DNA from 2 places in the Kineococcus halophytocola genome. Region 2 is predicted to be linked to the other one. Evidence: riboswitches for the same ligand, from Rfam matches in the RefSeq annotation. Region 2 holds a riboswitch; the other holds the start of a gene.
What was found. A riboswitch is a leader RNA that binds a small molecule or an ion and turns the genes downstream of it on or off. The one in region 2 is predicted to bind glycine.
Positions count from the first base shown of each region.

Region 1: linked by a shared signal. The riboswitch ahead of gcvP (aminomethyl-transferring glycine dehydrogenase) and the one ahead of gcvT (glycine cleavage system aminomethyltransferase GcvT) in region 2 are both predicted to bind glycine.

Region 1 covers NZ_JBGFTU010000010.1:93,038-103,661, forward strand. Annotated here, with positions in the region: gene AB2L27_RS10480 (bifunctional nuclease family protein) at 1-463, shown strand, start outside; gene AB2L27_RS10485 (MerR family transcriptional regulator) at 557-1,240, shown strand; gene AB2L27_RS10490 (SMI1/KNR4 family protein) at 1,383-2,144, opposite strand; gene AB2L27_RS10495 (ParA family protein) at 2,197-2,979, opposite strand; glycine riboswitch at 3,055-3,151, shown strand; gene gcvP (aminomethyl-transferring glycine dehydrogenase) at 3,231-6,101, shown strand; gene AB2L27_RS10505 (NfeD family protein) at 6,128-6,622, shown strand; gene AB2L27_RS10510 (SPFH domain-containing protein) at 6,642-7,709, shown strand; gene AB2L27_RS10515 (cytochrome c oxidase assembly protein) at 7,706-8,452, opposite strand; gene AB2L27_RS10520 (DUF2243 domain-containing protein) at 8,449-8,880, opposite strand; gene AB2L27_RS10525 (hypothetical protein) at 8,882-9,400, opposite strand; gene AB2L27_RS10530 (MBL fold metallo-hydrolase) at 9,442-10,254, shown strand; gene AB2L27_RS10535 (cryptochrome/photolyase family protein) at 10,303-10,624, shown strand, end outside.
Region 2 covers NZ_JBGFTU010000006.1:143,353-153,976, forward strand. Annotated here, with positions in the region: gene AB2L27_RS06845 (SDR family NAD(P)-dependent oxidoreductase) at 1-403, opposite strand, end outside; partial or broken gene AB2L27_RS06850 (PHP domain-containing protein) at 522-1,362, opposite strand; tRNA gene AB2L27_RS06855 (tRNA-Glu) at 1,639-1,711, shown strand; tRNA gene AB2L27_RS06860 (tRNA-Asp) at 1,823-1,896, shown strand; tRNA gene AB2L27_RS06865 (tRNA-Phe) at 1,927-1,999, shown strand; gene AB2L27_RS06870 (hypothetical protein) at 2,082-2,387, shown strand; gene xylB (xylulokinase) at 2,391-3,836, opposite strand; gene AB2L27_RS06880 (DUF3073 domain-containing protein) at 4,018-4,275, shown strand; gene purM (phosphoribosylformylglycinamidine cyclo-ligase) at 4,346-5,434, opposite strand; gene purF (amidophosphoribosyltransferase) at 5,431-6,981, opposite strand; gene AB2L27_RS06895 (hypothetical protein) at 6,994-7,335, opposite strand; gene AB2L27_RS06900 (sterol carrier family protein) at 7,354-7,740, opposite strand; gene gcvT (glycine cleavage system aminomethyltransferase GcvT) at 7,772-8,917, opposite strand; glycine riboswitch at 8,960-9,058, opposite strand; glycine riboswitch at 9,060-9,151, opposite strand; gene AB2L27_RS06910 (Gfo/Idh/MocA family protein) at 9,278-10,279, opposite strand; gene AB2L27_RS06915 (tautomerase family protein) at 10,368-10,624, opposite strand, start outside.

The DNA of each region.
Region 1 (10,624 bases), on a different contig from region 2:
CGTCGGTGTCCGGGTGGAGATGCCCTCCAACAACCCGATCGTCCTGCTGCGCGAACGCGACGGTGACCGGTACCTGCCGATCTGGATCGGTGCCCCCGAGGCCAGCGCGATCGCCTTCGCCCAGCAGGGGGTCGTCCCCCCGCGGCCGTTGACGCACGACCTGCTCAAGGACGTCATCGAGGCCGTCGGCCGCCGGGTCGAGGAGGTTCGGATCGTCGACGTCAAGGACAACGTCTACTACGCCGAGCTGGCCTTCGACGGCGGGCTCACCGTCAGCGCGCGGACCTCCGACGCCATCGCGCTGGCGCTGCGCGTGGGCTGCCCCATCGTCGGGGCCGACGGGGTCCTGGACTCCGGTGGGGTGCCCGTTCCCGACGAGGACGAGGACGAGGTGGAGAAGTTCCGTGAGTTCCTCGACCACATCACCCCCGAGGACTTCGAGTCCGGGTCGGGGGAGCGTTGACGGTCCACGCGGCGGCCGTGGTCACGGAAGGGTCACGGGACGCGCCGCGCCGCGCGCCTCGTTGACGCTCCGCGAGTGCTCTTCTACGGTCTTATGGAAGGACGCTCCCGGACGAACCCTCGACCGGGTGGCGATGACGAGGAGGCCGGCGTGAGCAGTGGCGACACAGTCGCGGGGTCGTCGCGGAAGGTGTCCCGACCCGCACGTGCACAGGGCTTGCTCTTCGCCGAGGACCTGCCCGACCTCGACGAGGAGGTCGGCTACCGCGGCCAGACGGCCTGCAAGGCGGCCGGCATCACCTACCGGCAGCTGGACTACTGGGCCCGCACCGGCCTGGTCGAACCCGGGGTCCGTAGCGCGTCCGGCTCGGGGTCCCAGCGCCTCTACGGCTTCCGCGACATCCTCGTCCTCAAGGTCGTCAAGCGGCTGCTGGACACCGGGGTCTCGTTGCACCAGATCCGCACCGCCGTGACCCACCTGCGCGAGCGCGGCGTCGACGACCTCGCCCAGATCACGCTCATGTCCGACGGTGCCAGCGTCTACGAGTGCACCTCGGCGGACGAGGTGATAGATCTCGTCCAGGGCGGGCAGGGCGTCTTCGGCATCGCCGTCGGCCGCGTCTGGCGCGAGGTCGAGGGGGAGCTGGCGTCCCTGCCCAGTGAACGCCCCGCCGAGCGCGAGCAGCCCGAGACCACCGAGTCCACGGGGTCCACCGGTCCCGGCACGGTCCTGGCCGACGAGCTGTCCCGCCGCCGCGCCGCGCGCGAAGCCGGCTGACCTCCCCGCTCCTCACCCCGCGTCACTGCCTCCCCGTCCGGGAGACCTCCTCGCCCAGCGCCGGACGAGGACCCCCTGCGCGCCACCCGCCGGGTGACGGACGGTGAAGGACACGGGGGACCGCGGTGGGACCGCGGTGTCCTCAGTCCAGCAGCTCGGCGTGCGGCAGCGCCTGCAGCGCGAAGGGGTCCGTCACCCAGTCGTGCGCGTCCGGCAGCCAGATGACCGCGGCCAGCAGCGAGTCCGCCCACGTGCTCAGCAGGTCCTCGAACCCGGTCCGCCAGGCGTGCTGGTAGCTCTCGCCGTCGTCGGCCAGGACGAGCTGCTCCACGACCGCGCGGCTGGAGCCGAGGCGGACGGCGATGAGTTCCTCGTCGCGGGCGAACACCGGCAGCAGGGCCGGCGGCGCGGCCAGACCGGGTCCCTGCCCCGTGGCGCGGGCCACGGCGTCCTCCAGCCGCAGCGGGACCCACCCGCCGGGGCCGACGGTGGGGGCGCTGGTGCGGAACGTCGTGCGCACGGGGTCGACCCCGTCCACGGCCCGCCACCAGGCGCGGACGGCGCGGGGGATGAGCAGCCCCGTCTGGCGCTCGACGGCGTCGAGCTGGGCGTCCTCGACCCCCGGGCGCAGCCGGGTCGCGATGTCGGCACCGGAGCGCGTCCAGTGCGCGCGCAGCCGCTGGACCAGGCCGACGACGCGGTCGGCCTCGGGGTCCACGGCCAGCGGGCGCCGGGCCGGAGCCGACGTGGGCGTGGTGGCCCGGGCGGGCCGGACGACGCGGGCGGGGACCTCCGCGCGGGGCGAGCCGGTCAGCGGGGTGTTGGACGACGTCACGAGACCTCCTTGGACCCGCGCGGGGCGCGGGGAGAGCGGGGGCGGCACCCACAGGACGAGTGTGCGCACGACCCGTCTGGCAACGGTAGACGTAGCGCGATCTTCCTGCACCTCGTGACGGTCAGGGGGCCGGGGAGGTTCCCCCCGCTCCGGTCAGCACCCGGTCCAGCAGCGTGTCGAACTGCGCCGCGAGGGTCCTGGCGGTGCGCGTCCGCAGCGCGTGCAGGGGGGTGCCGGAGCCCTGGGACTGGGGGACCGCCACGCGGTCGGGCAGGGGGTCCAGCACCAGGTCCCCGAAGAGGCCGCGCAGTTCCTCCAGGCGGAAGCGCTGCTCGCCCGAGCGCTGGGTGAACCGGTTGACGACCACGCCCACGACCCGCGGGGCCGAGCGCAGCGAGCGCACCTCGCGCAGCGTGCGGTCCACGGCGGCGACCGAGAACCGGCTGGCGTCGGAGACGACGAGGACCGCGTCCGCGGCGCGCCAGGCCGAGCGCGTGAGGCCGTTGAGGGAGGGGGGCGTGTCCAGGAGGGCGAGGTCGTGGTCGTCGAGCTTGCGCAGGGCCCGCCGCAGCGCCTTGAGCTCCTCCTCGTCGGCGTCGGGGCTGTCCCGCCGCGCCGAGGCCGCCGAGCCGCTGACGACGTCGAGCAGACCGGGGTGGTCGTCCACCCAGCCGCTGGGGGCGACGGCGTCCTCGGCGACGCGGCGCTTGGGCGAGGCCAGGACGGCGGCGGCGTCGTGCGCGCGCTGGGCCGTCACGTCCAGACCCGACGTCGCGTCGGCCTGCGGGTCGAGGTCGACGACGAGGGTGCTGGTCCCGCGGGCCAGCGCGGCCGAGGCGAGGCCCAGCACCACCGAGGTCTTGCCGACACCGCCCTTGGCACTGCAGACGGCGAGGGTGATCACGGGGCACAACCTAGCGCCGAGGGTCCGGTGCGGGGGAGCCGGTGCGGTGGACCCCGTAGAGTGGGGCCCGGCCGTTCACCCCGCGAGGGAGAGACTCCGACCCGTTCCGGGACGGGGCGCCGAAGGGGCAACATCCCCGGAACCTCTCAGGCGGAAGGACCACGTGGGGCAGGCCGCTCTGGAACGCCCCGCCCGCGGTGCGTGACAGACGGGGAGGTCCGTCCGCGCATCGCCAGACCTCCGGAGCGTCCATGACCTCGCCGTCCCTGCCCCTCGCCCGCGACCTGCCCGAGGTCGCCCCCGAGCCCGCCGCCCTGCCGTTCAGCGCCCGCCACATCGGGCCCGACGCCGCGGCCGTGGCCCGGATGCTGGACGTCGTCGGGCTGGCCTCCCTCGACGAGCTCGTCGACCGGGCCGTGCCCGCGGGCATCCGCGACGGGGTCCTGGACCTGCCCGAGGCGCTGGACGAGACGTCGGTGACGGCCGCGCTGCGCGCCCTGGCCGGCCGCAACCGCGTCGTACCGTCCCTCCTCGGGATGGGCTACCACGGCACCCGCACCCCGGCCGTGGTGCGGCGCAACGTCCTGGAGGACCCCGCCTGGTACACGGCGTACACGCCCTACCAGCCGGAGATCTCCCAGGGCCGGCTCGAGGCGCTGCTGAACTTCCAGACCGCGGTCACCGACCTCACCGGCCTCGACATCGCCAACGCCTCCCTGCTCGACGAGGGCACCGCCGCGGCCGAGGCGATGACCCTGGCCCGGCGCACGTCCAAGGCGCCGAAGGGGGCGGTGTTCGCCGTCGACGCCGACGTCCTGCCGCAGACCCTCGCCGTCCTGCGCACGCGCGCCGTGCCGCTGGGGATCGAGCTGGCCCTCGTCGACCTCGACGCCCCCGACCCGTTCGCCGCGACCGGCGACGTGTTCGGCCTGCTCGTGCAGTACCCCGGCACGTCGGGTCGGGTCCGCGACCTCGCGGGCGTCGTCGCCGACGCCAAGGCCCGCGGGGCCGTCACCGTGGCCGCGGCCGACCTGCTGGCCCTCACCGTCCTCGTCCCGCCGGCCGAGTTCGGCGCCGACGTGGCCGTCGGGTCCAGCCAGCGGTTCGGCGTCCCGATGGGCGCCGGTGGCCCGCACGCCGCGTACATGGCCGTCCGCAAGGGCCTGGAACGCTCGCTGCCGGGCCGGCTCGTCGGGGTCTCGGTGGACGCGGACGGGAACGCGGCCTACCGCCTGGCCCTGCAGACCCGCGAGCAGCACATCCGCCGCGACAAGGCGACGTCGAACATCTGCACCGCCCAGGTGCTGCTGGCCGTCATGGCCGGGTGCTACGCGGTCTGGCACGGCCCGGACGGCCTGCGCGCCATCGGTCTGCAGGTGGCCCGCCGCGCGTCCGCGCTCGCGCAGCAGCTGCGCGAGGGCGGGGTGGAGGTCGTGCACGCGGACTTCTTCGACACCGTGCTGGCCCGCGTTCCCGGTCGCGCGGACGAGGTCGTGGCCGCCGCCCTGGAGGCGGGGGTGAACCTGCGCCGCGTCGACGCCGACCACGTCGGCATCACCGTCGACGAGACGACGTCGGAGGCGCACGTCGCCGCGGCCCTGCGCGGTTTCGGGATCGAGGCGGCCGAGGTCGCCGCCGAGGCCGCCCTGCCCGCGCACCTGCGCCGCACCTCGGAGTTCCTGACCCACCCGGTGTTCTCGCAGCACCGGTCCGAGACGGCGATGCTGCGCTACCTGGCCCGCCTGTCCGACGCCGACTACGCCCTGGACCGCGGCGCGATCCCGCTGGGGTCGTGCACGATGAAGCTCAACGCGACGACCGAGCTGGAGCCGATCTCCTGGCCCGAGTTCGCCGACCTGCACCCCTACGCCCCCGCCGACCAGCTCGCGGGCACCGCCGAGCTCGTCGCCGACCTCGAGCGCTGGCTCGCCGAGGTGACCGGGTACGACGCGGTCTCGTTGCAGCCCAACGCCGGTTCGCAGGGCGAGTTCGCCGGGCTCCTGGCCATCCGCGCCTTCCACGTGGCGCAGGGGCACGGGGAACGCACGATCTGCCTCATCCCGAGCTCCGCCCACGGCACGAACGCCGCCAGCGCGGTCATGGCCGGCCTGAAGGTCGTCGTCGTGGCGTGCGACGAGGCCGGCAACGTCGACCTCGAGGACCTGCGCGCCAAGGTCTCCCAGCATGCCGACGACCTCGCCGCGCTCATGGTCACCTACCCCTCGACCCACGGGGTCTACGAGGAGTCCATCCGCGAGGTCTGCGGCCTCGTCCACGACGCGGGCGGTCAGGTCTACGTCGACGGCGCCAACCTCAACGCCCTCGTCGGGCTGGCCCGGCCGGGGAAGTTCGGCGCCGACGTCTCCCACCTGAACCTGCACAAGACGTTCTGCATCCCGCACGGCGGTGGCGGCCCGGGTGTCGGGCCCGTCGCGGTCCGCTCCCACCTCGCGCCGTTCCTGCCCTCCACGGCCCCGGACGCCGGCGGCGTCGGGATGGTCTCGGCGGCCCCGTTCGGGTCCGCGGGCATCCTGCCGATCCCGTGGGCGTACCTGCGGCTCATGGGCCCCGACGGCCTGCGCGCCGCCACGGTCCAGGCGGTCCTGTCGGCGAACTACGTCGCGGCCCGGCTGTCCGAGGCGTTCCCCGTCCTGTACCGGGGTCCGGGCGGGCTCGTGGCCCACGAGTGCATCCTGGACCTGCGGCCGATGACGAAGGCCACCGGCGTCACGGTCGACGACGTCGCCAAGCGGCTCATCGACCACGGGTTCCACGCCCCGACGATGTCGTTCCCCGTCGCGGGCACGCTCATGGTCGAACCCACCGAGAGCGAGGACCTGGCCGAGCTGGACCGGTTCTGCGACGCGATGCTCGCCATCGCCGCGGAGGTGCAGGAGATCGCCGACGGCCGCTGGGCCGTGGAGGACTCCCCGCTGCGGCACGCCCCGCACACCGCGGCCAGCCTCGTGGGGGAGTGGGACCACCCCTACACGCGCGCCGAGGCCGTCTACCCGGCCGGGACGGACCCGCGCACGAAGTACTGGCCGCCGGTGCGCCGCATCGACGGCGCGGCCGGGGACCGCAACCTCGTGTGCTCGTGCCCGCCGCTGTCGGAGTACTGACCGGTGCGTAGGATCACCGCCAGGGGGTGATCACCGTGGAGTTCCTGGACGCCGTGCTCGACCGCAGCTGGCTGCTGTGGATCGCGGCCGCGCTCGTCCTGGGGATCCTGGAGATCACCGCGATCGACCTGGTCTTCGCCATGCTCGCCGGCGGCGCCCTCGCGGGCGCCGCCGCCGACGCGCTCGGGCTGGGGTTCGTCGGGCAGGTGCTCGTGGCGGCGCTCGTCGCCGGGCTGCTCATCGGGACCATCCGTCCCGTCCTGCTCCGGCGCCTGCGGATGCCCCCGGTCGGCACGACGAACTCCGCCGCCCTCGTCGGGCGGCCCGCGATCGTGCTCGCCGACGTCACCGTCCGCGGCGGGCAGGTCAAGCTGGCGGGGGAGACGTGGTCGGCCCGCTCGGCCGGTCCCGTCTTCGCGGCCGGTGCCGACGTCGTGGTCACCGCGATCGACGGCGCCACCGCCGTCGTCGGGCCCCTGCCCGCAGCCCCACCCCCGACGGCGATCCCGGGGGAACCGTGATGGACCGAGAGGCATTCTGATGGACAACGTCGTGACCCTCATCGTCCTGGTGCTCGTCATCCTCTTCGTGGTGACGGTCATCATCCGGACGATCCGGATCGTCCCGCAGGCCACGGCCGTCATCGTCGAACGGCTCGGGCGCTACTCGCGCACGCTGGACGCCGGTCTGCACTTCCTCGTGCCGTTCATCGACAAGGTGCGCGCCAACGTCGACCTGCGCGAGCAGGTCGTCTCCTTCCCGCCGCAGCCGGTCATCACCTCCGACAACCTCGTCGTCAGCATCGACACGGTCATCTACTACCAGCCCACGGACCCGAAGTCGGCGACGTACGAGATCGCGAACTACATCCAGGGCATCGAGCAGCTCACGGTCACGACGCTGCGCAACGTCATCGGCTCGCTCGACCTCGAGCAGACCCTCACCAGCCGCGACCAGATCAACGGCCAGCTGCGCGGGGTCCTCGACGACGCCACCGGCCGCTGGGGCATCCGCGTGAACCGCGTGGAGCTCAAGGCGATCGACCCGCCCGCCAGCGTGCAGGACTCGATGGAGAAGCAGATGCGCGCCGAACGCGACCGGCGCGCGGCCATCCTCAACGCCGAGGGCCTGAAGCAGTCCCAGATCCTCACCGCCGAGGGGGAGAAGCAGTCCTCCATCCTGCGGGCCGAGGGTCAGGCCCAGGCCGCGATCCTGAAGTCCCAGGGTGAGGCCAAGGCCATCACCCAGGTCTTCGACGCCATCCACCGCGGCGACCCGGACCCGAAGCTGCTGGCCTACCAGTACCTGCAGACGCTGCCGCAGATCGCCAAGGGCGACGCGAACAAGGTGTGGATCGTCCCCAGCGAGCTCAACGACGCCCTCAAGGGCTTCGGCTCCATGTTCTCCGCCCACGGGGGTCCCGACGGGGGCGACGGGGCCTCCCCGCGGCGCCGCGACGACGCCCGGGAGGGCGGGGAGACGCACGACGCGGGCCTGCCCGAGGTCGTGCTGGAGGACCCGGCCGAGGCGCTCAAGCGGGCCCGCGAGGAGGCCGCCGGCGCCACCCGTGACGCCGAGGGCGCGACCCGCCTGGGCAAGGACGACTAGCGCGGCACCGCCGCGCCCCGGCCGGGGGACGTCCGCCCGCGGACCGGCCCGGCAGCGGGTCGCGGCGCCGTGCGCCGGTACCACCGGGCCCACACGGCGACCGCCGTGGCGACCTCGACGACGTCGCCGCCCACGAACAGCAGCTCCGCGGCCGGTCCCGCGCCCGCCGCGAACCACAGCTTCGCGCTCACCCCGTGCACGGCGGCCACGACGAGCAGGGCCAGGGTGCTCGTCACCGCGCCCGGCCGGCCCCGCACGGGGTCGGGACCGGCCACGACGGTGGCGAACAACCAGCTCGCCAGGGCCGTGTGGACCATGAGCGGCCCGTGGAGCCCGTGCGGGACCGGGGCCAGGTAGAACAGCGGGGCGCCCGAGGCCGCCAGGACCGTCGCGACCGGCCACCAGGTGACGGCACGCGCCCACCGGCTGTGCAGCAGCCGCACCAGGACCCGCCGGGGACGGGGCGGCAGCACGCGCAGGACGAGCGCGACCGGGCCGGACAGGGCCAGCAGCACCGGGGCGGCCATCGTCGCGAGCAGGTGCCGGACGGTCTCGGCGACCCCGGCCCCGGCGGGCCCGGCCTCGGGCCACGACGCCGCCACCGCCAGCAGCGCCCCCGCCGCCAGCACCGCGGCGCTGCGGGCCACGGGCCAGGCGTCCCCGCGCCGGTGCAGCACCTGCTCGAGGGCGAGGTACCCCGCGGGCAGGAGGACGGCGGGCACGAGCAGCCCCGCCCACGTCACGCGCGCGCCCGCCCCCGCCGCACCAGCAGCAGGACGCCGACGAGCACCCCGAGGGCCCCGGTGAGGTTCCACACCAGGTCGTAGGGCAGCAGCTCCACGTCGTAGCGGATCTGGTGCAACCCCAGCACCTTGTGCTGCACCAGACCGTCGTAGAGCTGGAACCCGCCCCACCCCAGCAGGACACCGGCGGCCACCCGCCGGCCCACCAGCGCGTGCCGGCGCTGCAGGTCGGCCACGACGAACAGCCCGGCGACGGTGGCCAGCCAGCTGCCCGCGTGGAACCAGCCGTCCGAGACGAGCCCGACGGTGCTGGTGGACCGGTCGTAGAAGTGGTGCCAGTGCAGCAGCTGGTGGAAGACCACCTCGTCGAGGAACCCGGCCAGACCCACCCCGCAGAGCAGACCGGCCACCAGCGAGCGCCCGGTCACCTCAACCGGCCAGCACGTCGCGCACGGCGCTGCGGCGCAGCTCCTCCAGCCGCGCGGCCTGCCGTTCGGCGCGCTCGAGCAGGACGTCGAAGGAGGTGCCGGCGGACCGGGCGTCCAGCCGCGACCCCGCTGGACCGCCGGCCTCGGCCAGCTCCCGCAGGCTGCGCCACCCCGCGGCCTTGCCCTCCACCCCCAGCAGCAGCGCCTCCAGCTCCACGACCGTGCGCAACGGGGACCGGCGCACGAGGCGGCCGTTGGGCTTCAGGGCCCCCAGCGCCTCCACGACGCGCGCCGCGACCTGCAGGTGCCGGCGCCGCGGCACCTGCAGGGCCCGCATCCAGCGCAGCAGCTCGCGCCGGTCGGCGACCACCTCGGTGTGCAGGTCCGCCAGGACCCGGCCGGTCTCGGTCCCGGCGTGCGCCCGGGCCGCCCGGGCCAGGCGCGCCCGGCCGGCGCTGGCCCCGGCGAGGTGGTCGCCGAGGTAGACGGTGAGCAGGTCGTGCGGGGAAGGAGCATCCACACGGGGCGACTACCCGGGCCGCGGGCGGGTAACCCCCCGGCGTGGACGCTCCCCGCCTGGCCCTGACCTTCATCGGCACCGCCACGGTCCTGCTGCGGTGGGGGGCGGTGACGGTGCTGACCGATCCGAACTTCCTGCACGCCGGCCAGTTCGCCCACCTCGGGTACGGGATGGTGTCCCGGCGGCGGACCGAGCCGGCGCTCGCGGTCGGGGACCTGCCCCCGCTGAGCGGAGTCGTGCTCTCGCACCTGCACGGCGACCACGTCGACCGGGTCGCCCGCCGCGGTCTGGACGCGACCGTCCCGGTCCTGACGACCCCGCACGCCCGGCGCCGCCTGGAGCGCCGGTACGGCTTCGAGGACGTCCACGGGCTCGGGACGTGGGACGACCACGTCCTCGTCGCGGGCTCGGAGCAGGTGCGGGTGACCGCGGTGCCGGGCCGGCACGCCCGCGGGCCGGTGCGGGCGCTGCTGCCGCCGGTCATGGGTAGCGTGCTGGAGTTCGGGGCCGTCGGGGGACCGGTGCGCCGGCGCGTCTACGTCTCGGGAGACACCCTCGTCGTCCCGGAGTTGTCCGAGCTGCCGGTGCGCTACCCCGAGCTGGACCTGGCCGTCCTGCACCTGGGCGGCACGACGCTGCCGCCGGGGTCGCCGCGGGGTCTGGTCGTGACGATGGACGGCGTGGCCGGGACCGACCTCGTCGAGCTCGTCCGCCCCGCGGCCGCCGTCCCGGTCCACCACGACGACTACGGCGTCTTCCGCTCGCCCCGGTCCGACTTCACCGGGGAGATGGGCCGGCGCGGGCTCGGGGACGTCGTGCGCTGCGTGGAACGCGGGGAGACCGCCTGGTTCTGAGCCCCCTCCCGAGGTGCCGGGCGGGCGGAGGGTCGCCACAGTGGGGTCGTGCCGACCCCTGACGAGCCGACGCCGCTGCCGGAACGGTCCCCGGGCACCCGGCGATGGCTGTTCGCCGACCAGCTCGGCCCGCACTTCCTCGACGCCCCGCGCCAGCCGGTGCTGCTCGTGGAGTCCGTGGACGTCTTCCGCCGGGGACGGTTCCACCGTCGCAAGGCCCACCTCATCCTGTCCGCGCTGCGGCACCGGGCCGCCGAGCTGGGGGACCAGGCCGTGTTCGTCCGGGCCCGCACCTACCGCGAGGGTCTGGCCGAGTGCGGGGAACCGGTCAGCGTGTGCGACCCGACGTCGTACGTCGCACGCCGCTTCG
Region 2 (10,624 bases):
GACCGCTGGAGACGTTGACGACGACGGGGTTGGGCGAGGTCCGCAGCAGCGGCAGGAACGCGTTCGTCACCCGAAGCGGGCCGAACACGTTCGTCTCGTAGACGGCGCGCGCGTCGTCGGCGGTGAGTTCCTCAGCGGGCGCCTGCGGGCCGGAGATCCCGGCGTTGTTGACGAGGACGTCGAGCGTCCCCTCGTGGGCGGCGACGTCGGCCACCGCGGCGGCGACGGACGCGTCGTCGGTGACGTCGATCTGGACGAACCGGGCACCGAGCGCCTGCGCGGCGGCCCGGCCGCGCTCGGGGTCGCGGGCGCCGACGAGGACGGTGTGGCCGGCCGCGAGGAGGCGCCGGGCGGTCTCGTAGCCGAGGGACTTGTTGGCCCCGGTGATGAACGTGGTGGTCATGGGTCCACCCTCACCCCGGCCCGGGAACCCTGCCAGGGCTCTGTTCACCGGGACCGGGGTGCCGGCCGCCCTGGTCACCGACCTGCACCGGACGCGGAGGAGCTGGACTTCCTGCGCGTCACCCGTGGGCGGCGCGCCGGGTCCGGACCCACTCCTGCACCCGTTCCACCGGCCACGTCGTGACGATCCGGTCGGCCGGCACCCCGCACTCCTGCGCCCGCACGCAGCCGTAGGGCTGCCAGTCGAGCTGCCCGGGCGCGTGCGCGTCGGTCGACAGGGTGAACAGGCAGCCCGCCTCGACGGCCTGGCGCAGCAGTGCCCGAGGTGGGTCGAGGCGTTCGGGCCGGGCGTTGATCTCGACCGCGACGTCGAACTCGACGCAGGCCGCGAACACGGCGGCGGCGTCGAACTCGCTCGGCGGGCGGCCCCCCTGCCCCACCCGGCCGTGCCCGCCCTCGACCATCCGTCCGGTGCGGTGGCCGAGGACGTCCGCGCGCCCCGAGCGGATCGCGGCGAGGGCCGCGATCTGCCCCAGCTGCGCCTCGCGCCGGCCGCGGTCCAGGCCGTGGGCGACCTTCAGGCCCTCGGAGTGGTCGGTGACCGCGATGTGCTCGTGGCCGAGTTCGGCGGCGGTGAACGCCACCCTCCGCGAGCGGGCTGCCACCGTCGCTGGCGTCGGTGTGGGTGTGCAGGTCCCCCCGCAACCGCGCCCGCAGCTCCTCCCCGCCCTCCACGAGCGGCCCGGCCGCCTCCTCCAGGACGGCGAGCCGGTCCGGTGCCCGGCCCTGCGCGGCCTGGGTGACGATCTCGGCCGAGGACGTCCCGATCCCCCCGAGGTCGGTGAGCGTCCCCGCCGCGAGCCGGGTGTCGAACTCGTCGGCGTCCAAGGCCTGCAGGACGGCGGCGGCCCGGCGGAACGCCGCCACGCGGAAACTGCCGGCCCGTTCCCGTTCGAGCAGGAACGCGGTACGGCGCAACGCCTGCACGGGGTCCACTGCGGTCCCTCCCCGCCTCCGGACGCGGGTCGGGCTCCACTGTGCACCTGCCCGGGCCCTCGCGCGGGCGGAGGTGTCGCCGCAGTGGGGGAGCACCCGGGCGGGTGCCGTCGCGGCTGCGTCGTGCCCGTCATCGACCTGCCGGGGGCGCGGGGACACCCCGGCGCGCGGCTCGGGTCAGCAGCACTCCGGCGCGTCCCCTATGCTGGTCGGGCTCCGGCAGCAGTGCCGAAGCGCCACGCCCCCATCGTTTAGTGGCCTAGGACGCCGCCCTTTCAAGGCGGTAGCACGGGTTCGAATCCCGTTGGGGGTACGAGCGGGTCCCCCGCCCGGGAGGTGGTCACGACCACCGCGCGGATCGGGTAAGGTCTTCTCTGCAAGCGCACGACAGCAACACCCAGCAACACAAGCAAGGCCTCCCTGAGGCCCCGTAGCGCAGTTGGTTAGCGCGCCGCCCTGTCACGGCGGAGGTCGCGGGTTCGAGTCCCGTCGGGGTCGCTCGTCGTGCCGGTTCGTCCGGCCCGGCACGGCCAGGTAGCTCAGTTGGTAGAGCGTCCGACTGAAAATCGGAAGGTCAGCGGTTCGACCCCGCTCCTGGCCACCTGGAAGCAACTTCCGAAGGGCCCCGGTGCACCGCACCGGGGCCCTTCGTCGTGCCCCGGGCCGGCGGTTACCCTCCTGCCGTGCCCGCCATCCCGAGCCCCGTCGCCCTCGCCCCCGCCGTCCTGGGCGGCTACGCCCTCGGCCGCACCACCGGGAACCGGAAGCTCGCCGGGGTCGCCCTGGTGGCCGGGCTCGGCGCCGTGGTCCCCCGCTGGGCCGCCGCCTCACCCGTCCTGGCCGCCGCGCTGGCGGCCGGCACCGTCGGGCTCGTGGGGCTCTCGCACCCGTTGTCCCGCCGGACCGGCCCCTGGCCCGCCGTGCTCACCACGACCGCGGCCGCCGCCGCTCTCGCGGCGGTCGGCGACCGGCTCACGGCACCGCGCTGACCTTCAGAGCTGCGTGGCGGTGAGGTCCCGCACCTGCGCGTAACGCTCCCGCACACCCGGCGTCGGGTCGGCCTCGAAGGTCTCCGACGGGCCGAGCGTCCACTCCGGCGGCGCGTCGCCCCCGGCGAGCACCCACGCGGCCTGCCGGGCCGCGCCGTCGGCGACGTACTCCCCCGGCGCCGGCACGACGACGGGACGCCCCAGGACGGCCGGGGCCAGGACGCGCACGGCTTCGGAGCGCGCCCCGCCGCCGACGAGGACGACGCGGCCGATCGCGCAGCCCTGCGCCTCCAGGGCGTCCAGTCCGTCCGCGAGCCCGCACAGCAGCCCCTCCACGGTCGCGCGGGCGAGGTGGGCGGGCGTGGACGTCGCCAGCGTGAGGCCGTGCAGCGCCCCCGTGGCGTCGGGGCGGACGGGCGTGCGCTCGCCCTCCAGGTACGGCACGAGGACGAGCCCGCCACTGCCGGGCGGGGCGGACAGGGCCAGCCGGGACAGCTCGGCGTGGTCGACGCCGAGCATGCGCGCGGCGGCGTCCAGGACCCGGGCCGCGTTGAGCGTGCAGACCAGCGGCAGGTAGCGGCCGGTCGCGTCGGCGAACCCGGCGACGAGACCGCTGGGGTCGTGCGTGGGGACCTCGCTGACGACGCTGACGACGCCGGAGGTGCCGATGGACACGACGACGTCGCCCACCTGCGCACCCACCCCGAGGGCGGCGGCCATGTTGTCGCCCGTGCCCGGACCCAGCCGGGCGCCGCGGGACAGGGCCGAGGCGCTCGTCCCCGCCTCCTGCGCCGGGCCCAGGACGTCCGGCAGGGACGGCACCGCGCCGAAGGCGCGCTCCAGCAGGTCGGTCCGGTACGTGCCGTCGGCGGGGGCGAAGTAGCCCGTCCCGCTGGCGTCGCCGCGGTCGGTCACCAGGCGTGCGGTGCCCCCGCCGGCGAGGCGGTGCGTCAGCCAGTCGTGCGGCAGGCAGACCGCGGCCGTGCGGCCCACGGCGTCCGGTTCGTGCTCGGCGATCCAGCGCAGCTTGGTGATCGTCAGCGACGCCACGAGGACGCTGCCGACCTGCTCGGCCCACGCGCCCGGCCCACCGAGCTCGGCGGTGAGCGCCTCGGCCGCGGCCGCGGACCGGCCGTCGTTCCACAGCAGAGCCGGGCGGACGACCTCGCCGGCCTCGTCGAGCAGGACCGCGCCGTGCTGCTGGGCGCCGACCGCCAGGGCGTCGACGTCGTCGAGGCCGCCGGCGTCGGCGACGGCCTGCTCCAGCGCCCGCCACCAGTGCGCGGGGTCGACCTCGGAGCCGTCGGGGTGGGAGGCGCGCCCGGAGCGCAGCAGCTCCCCCGTGGCGGCGTCGCGGACGACGACCTTGCACGACTGGGTCGAGGAGTCGATCCCGGCGACGACGCCCGCGCCCCCACCCGCGTCCACCCCTGCACCTGTGCTGGTCATGGGCCCACCCAACACCATCGCGACCCGGCACCGCCGCACCCCGTGAGCCGTCCGGGGTGCCACCTCGTGACCGGGATGCCGGAACCTCTGCAGAACATGTACCGTTGGGGGCACGGAGAGATGACAGCTGCTCCGGGGTCAGCACAGACTGCCCCGGCCGACGCGCGAGGGGGTCGACGCCATGGGGCGCGGCCGTCAGAAGGCCAAGCAGACGAAGGTCGCTCGGGAGCTGAAGTACTTCAGTCCCGACACCGACTACAACGCTCTGCAACGTGAGCTTCACGGGCCCGACCCGTACCGCCAGACGGGGCGCAACGCCGCCCCCGAGGCGCCGGAGTCTGACGTGGAAGACGACGACTCGGACGACAACCCCGAGAACTGGTCGAAGTACACCGCCACGGACGACTACGACGACTGGACGTCCAAGCGCCGGGCTTGACCCGGCGCCCGCACGGCCAGTTCGCGCAGTAGCTCGCGGCACCGCACGAGGCGTGGCGCTCCCCCGGTCCTCACCAGCCCTGGTGGGAACCCCGGAGGGTCGTCACGCCTCCTGCGATCCCCTTGCCGTTGCTCGACCCGTCGGCCTCGGTGCGCCGGCGGACCTCACCGCACACCCACGCCGGGATCCCGGTCTGCTCGACGGTCTCCACGACGGCCTGCGCCTGCTCGGCGGCCACGACCGCAACCATGCCCACCCCCAGGTTCAGGGTGCGCTCGAGGTCGTCGGTCGGCACCTGACCCAGGTCGCGCACGACGGAGAACACCGCCCCCGGCGTCCACGTCGAGCGGTCGACCTCGGCGGTCACGTCGGCGGGCAGGCAGCGCGCCAGGTTCGCGGCCAGACCACCGCCGGTGACGTGGCTCATGGCGTGCACCCCGCCGGTGGCCAGCGTCGCGAGCGCGGGCTTGGCGTAGATGCGGGTCGGGACCAGCAGTTCCTCGCCCAGGGTGCGGCCGAACTCCTCCACGTGCCGGTCGTAGGCCCAGCCCGCGTCGGCGACGACGCGCCGCACGAGGGAGTAGCCGTTGGAGTGCAGCCCGGAGGAGGCCATCGCCACGAGCACGTCCCCGGCGCGGACCTTCTCGGCGCCCAGCAGCTCGTCGGACTCGACGACCCCCGTCACGGCGCCGGCGACGTCGTACTCGTCGGCACCCAGCAGGCCCGGGTGCTCGGCGGTCTCGCCACCGACGAGGGCGACCCCGGCCTCCTCGCAGGCGCGCGCGATGCCCGCGACGATGGCGGCCATCCGCTCGGGCACGACGCGGCCGCAGGCGATGTAGTCCGTCATGAACAGCGGCGTCGCGCCGCAGACGACGATGTCGTCGACGACCATCCCGACGAGGTCGGCGCCGATGGTGTCGTGCACGTCGAGCGCCTGGGCGACGGCGACCTTCGTCCCGACGCCGTCGGTGCTCGTCGCGAGCAGCGGACGGCGGTAGTCCTTGAGCACCGACACGTCGTACAGGCCGGCGAAGCCGCCGAACCCGCCGACGACCTCCGGGCCCTGCGTGCGGGCGACGGACGCCTTCATGAGCTCGACGGCGCGGTCGCCCGCGACGACGTCGACGCCCGCGGAGGCGTAGGTCGTTCCACTCACTGCTGGGCTCCCTCGGGGGTGTCGTGCTGGTGCCGGGTGACGGGGGTGATCGGGATGCGGGGCTTGTCCATCGAGCGCTCGCCGAGCCGGTCGAGGTCGTTGAGCGGCACGGGGTACTCCCCCGTGAAGCACGCCGAGCACAGCCGCTCGGCGGGCTGCTCGGTCGCCGCGATCATGCCCTCGGCCGAGATGTAGCCCAGGGAGTCGGCGCCGATGCTCTGGGCGATGTCCTCCACGCTCAGGCCGTTGGCGATGAGCTCGGCGCGGGTGGCGAAGTCGATGCCGTAGAAGCACGGCCACTTCACCGGCGGGGAGGAGATCCGGACGTGGATCTCGGCGGCGCCGGCCTCGCGCAGCATCCGGATGAGGGCCCGCTGGGTGTTGCCGCGCACGATGGAGTCGTCGACGACGACGAGCCGCTTGCCCGCCACGACGTGCTTGAGCGGGTTGAGCTTGAGCCGGATGCCGAGCTGCCGGATCGTCTGGCTGGGCTGGATGAACGTCCGGCCCACGTAGGAGTTCTTGACCATGCCCTGGCCGTAGGGGATGCCGGACTCCTCGGCGTAGCCGATGGCCGCGGGCGTCCCGGACTCCGGGGTCGGGATGACGAGGTCGGCCTCGACGGGGTGCTCGCGGGCCAGGACCCGGCCCATCTCCACGCGCGACTCCTGGACGACCTTGCCGTTGATGGAGGTGTCCGGGCGGGCGAGGTAGACGTACTCGAAGACGCAGCCCTTGGGCTTCGCCTCGGCGAACCGGGTGCTGCGCAGCCCGTCGGCGTCGATGGCGATGAGCTCGCCGGGCTCGACCTCGCGCACGAAGCTGGCGCCGACGATGTCCAGGGCCGGCGTCTCGGAGGCCACCACCCAGCCGCGCTCGAGGCGGCCCAGGACGAGGGGGCGGATGCCCTGCGGGTCGCGCGCGGCGTAGAGCGTGTGCTCGTCCATGAAGACCAGGGAGAACGCCCCCTGCACGTGCGGCAGGACCTCGGCGGCCGTCGCTTCCAGCGTGTGGTCGGGGTCACCGGCGAACAGGGCGGTGAGGATCGCGGTGTCCGTGGTGTTGCCGCGGGCGATCTCGCTGGGCGAGGGACGACCGCGCAGCGGCGGCTGCGGGGCGCTGGGGTAGCGCTCGGTGAGCATGTCGCGCAGCGCGAACTGGTTGGTGAGGTTGCCGTTGTGGGCCAGGGCCACGGTGCCGCCGGCGGTGTCGCCGAGCGTGGGCTGGGCGTTCTGCCAGCCGCCGCCACCGGTCGTGGAGTAGCGGGCGTGACCGACGGCGATGTGCCCCTGCAGGGACTCCAGCGCCGACTCGTCGAACACCTGCGAGACCAGCCCGGTGTCCTTGAACACGAGGATCTGCTCGCCGTTGCTCACGGCGATGCCGGCTGCCTCCTGGCCCCGGTGCTGCAGGGCGTAGAGGCCGTAGAAGGTGAGCTTGGAGACTTCCTCACCCGGCGCCCAGACCCCGAAGACGCCACACGCGTCCTGAGGGCCCTTCTCGCCGGGGAGCAGGTCGTGGTTCAGACGTCCGTCACCGCGGGCCACGCCCCGAGTGTGTCACACCCCGGAACGCTTCCGGCTCCGCCGACGGGGTTGGGCCCGGGTCCCGGTGCGCCGGTCGGCGAGGACCGCGATGAGGGCACCGAGCAGGACGAACACCAGCCCGAGGGAGCAGAACAGGTACCCGAACAGGGCCTGCTGGGAGTACCCGTCCGAGGGCGGGGTGGTGATCGCGACGGCACCGGAGACGACGAAGGCGATGACCAGACCCGTCAGGGCGAAGGCCCGGAAGCGCGGTGCCCGACGGCGCGTGACCTGCACGAACGCCGTCCCCTCGCGCTCCTGCTCGGCCTCGCGCTCGGGGGCGTCCGGGGTCGGGTCCTGCGTCGGCTCGCTCACGGGGAGAACGCTACGGGCTCAGCCGGGGTCCGGTGGCACGAGGGGCAGCAGCTCGCCCAGGTCGGTCCGCTGGCCGCTGGCCTGGACCCGGCCGCCCGCGCGGGCGTCCTCGAAGGTCAGCCGGCCGGTGGCCAGCGCGACCCAGGTGGGCCCGTCCATCTCGACGACGGCGGGCGGGGTGCCGCGGGTGTGCCGGGGTCCGGCGATGACCTGGACGGCCGCGAACGGGGGCACCCGCACCTCGACGCTGCCGCCGGGGTAGCGGGCGGCGAGCTCCTCCAGGCAGTACCGGACGGCCGTGGCCAGCGCGGGCCGCGCGGGCTTCCCGCCCTCGTCCAGGACGTCCGTCACCTCGCGGACGGCGCTCAGGCCCGCAGTGGGATCGGTGCGGCGACGCGGGGGCACCCCCTCATGCTGCCACCGGCCCGACCGCGGCTCAGCGCGGCCGGCGGTAGAACGGCAGGGGCACGACCTCCGCGGGCAGCTCGGTCCCCCGCACGTCGACGCCGAGGTGCGTGCCGGGCTCGGCCAGCGCGGCGTCGACGTACGCCATCGCCACGGGGTACCCGAGCGTCGGCGAGAGCGCCCCGCTGGTGACGACGCCGACCGGTTCCCCGGCGGCGAGGACCGCGTACCCGGCGCGCGGTGCCCGCCGGCCCTCGCCGCGCAACCCCACGAGCACGCGCGCGGGCGGCTCCTGGGCCAGGCGCTGCAGCGCCTCCAGCCCCACCGCCCCGTCCTCCTTGTCCAGGACCACGACGCGCCCCAGCCCGGCCGCGAACGGGGTGACGTCCCGGCTGAGCTCGTGCCCGTACAGCGGCATCCCGGCCTCCAGGCGCAGGGTGTCGCGGCAGGCCAGCCCCGCCGGGACCCCGCCGTGCTCGCGGGTGGCGGCCAGCAGGGCGTCCCACACCTCGCGGGTGCGCTCGACGGGGACGAAGACCTCGAACCCGTCCTCGCCGGTGTACCCGGTGCGGGCCAGGAGCACCTCGACACCGGCCAGGACGGCGGTGACCGCGCGGTAGTAGCGCAGCGCCGCGAGGTCCACCCCGGACGCCCCGTCCAGCAGCGGGGCGACGATCGCGACGGACGCCGGCCCCTGGACGGCGACCAGACCCCAGCGGGCCGTCTCGTCGGCGACGTGGGCGTCGAAGGGGCGGGCGCGGTCGGCCAGGGCCACGACGACGGGCTCGACGTTGGCCGCGTTGGCCACGACGAGGAACTCCTCCTCGCCCAGGCGGTACGTGACGAGGTCGTCGACGATCCCGCCGTCGTGGTCGACGACCATCCCGTAGGCGGCCCGGCCGACGGCCATCGTCGAGGGGCGCCCGACGAGCGCGGCGTCGAGGGCGCGGCCGGCCTCGGGGCCGGTGACGCGGACCTCGCCCATGTGCGAGAGGTCGAACAGCCCCGCGGTGGCCCGCACGGCCCCGTGCTCGGCGAGGTCGGAGGCGTAGCGCAGCGGCATCGACCAGCCGGCGAAGTCGGTGAAGGACGCGCCGAGCTCGGCGTGCGCGGCCGCCAGCGGGCTCGCGGCGGGCGTGGTCTCGGCGGCGGTCTCGGGGGTGGTGCTCGTGCTCACGGGGCTCCTCTCGTCGCGGCCGCGCGGCGCGGCCGGGCTGGACCCCCTCTGTCGCGGAACCTGAGAGCTTCACCGTCACCGGTTGCCCAGCAACGGTTTTCCCCGTGGGTGAGGACCTCGCGGTCCTGCTTTCCAGAGCGGCCTGCCCGTGGCGGTCCGTGGACCTGAGAGGTTCCGGGGTGATTGCTCCTTCGGTGCCCGCCGCGGACGGCGGGGCTCTCCCGCCGGGGCGGAGCGGCCGAGTGTTCAGTTGTCCCGCACAGCGTGGCACACCGGCGGCCCCGACCGGGACCTCGCGGCTCCCGGTGCCGTGGGGGCACGGGGGCCGACCGGTCCTGCCGCGCCCTGCACGGTCGCTGTTCAGAGTCGGACGACCTCCCCGGTCGTGGCGCTGCGGGCCGCGGCCTCCAGCACCACGAGACCCGCGACGGAGTCGGCCGGGTCGACGGGCACGGGGAGGCCGTCGGTGACCGCCGCCGCGAACGCCGTGTAGAAGTCGCGCCAGTCGGCGCGCTCCGCAGGGATGCGGGTGCTCGACGCGCCGCGGTGCAGGATCGGCCAGGACGCCTGCGGGACCTCGCCCCACCCGGGGTCGGCCGGCGTCCCTCCGGCCATCAGGACGTCGGCCTGCCGATCGTCAGCCGGGACCTCGAGGATCGCGTCGGTGCCGAACACCCGGAAGCGGGGCCCGGGGCGACCGTGGAGAGCGAGGTCGCCGACGACCTCCGACACGACCCCGGACGCGTGTCTCACCTGCAGGGCGAAGCGCTCCGGGGAGACGTCGGCGTACACCGACGCCACGGGCCCGGCGAGCTGCAGCACCTGGTCGACGACGTGGGCACCGAGGTCGAGGAGGATCCCGCCGCCGGAGTCGGGCACACCTCCTGGTGGCGCGAACTGCTCCAGGCGCGACTCGATGCGTCGCACCTGCCCCAGCGCCCCCGACGCCACCACGGCCCGGGTGGTGCGGAAGTCGTTGTCGTAGCGCCGGTTCTGGTAGGTGCTGAGCAGGACCCCGGCCGCCCGGGCCGCGTCGACGCACCTCTGCGCCGCGCTCGCGTCGAGGGCGAACGGCTTGTCGCACACGACGGGCAGCCCGAGGTCCACCGCCTCGAGGACCAGGTCGGCGTGCGTGTCCGCCGTCGTCGTGACGGTGACCGCGTCGACGAGGCCGGAGGCGGCCATCGAGGCCAGGTCGTCGAACGCGACCGCACCGGTGTGGTCCGCGGCGAGCTCCGCCCGACGTCGCGGCGAACGGGTCACCGCGGCGGTCAGCGCGCACCCTTCCGCACGGGCGACGAGGGGGGCGTGGAAGAAGCGCCCGCCCTTGCCGTACCCGACCAGTCCGAACCTCACGGTCATCAGTCGTTCCTCTCCGCTCCGTGGTCGGAGCGCTCAGCACCGCGGGACGGTGCGCACGGTTCCCGTGGACGGCCTGCTCGTCCTGACGTCAGAGCTCCCCCGTGAGGAACTGGGCGCGGCCGTACCCGAAGGACCAGTCGGCGTCCCCGTTCTCGACGATCGAGACGACGACGTCGCTGCCGGCCGTTCCGGCCGCTTCCAGGTTGCGGACGAGCAGGTGGTGGAAGGCGACCTTCTGCTCCTGGGGGCGGGCGCGGCTCGTCACCTGCAGCAGCACGACACGGTCGGTGCGCTCGATGCCGAGTCCGGTGTCGTGGACGACGAGCTCACCGGCGGGGTGCTGGT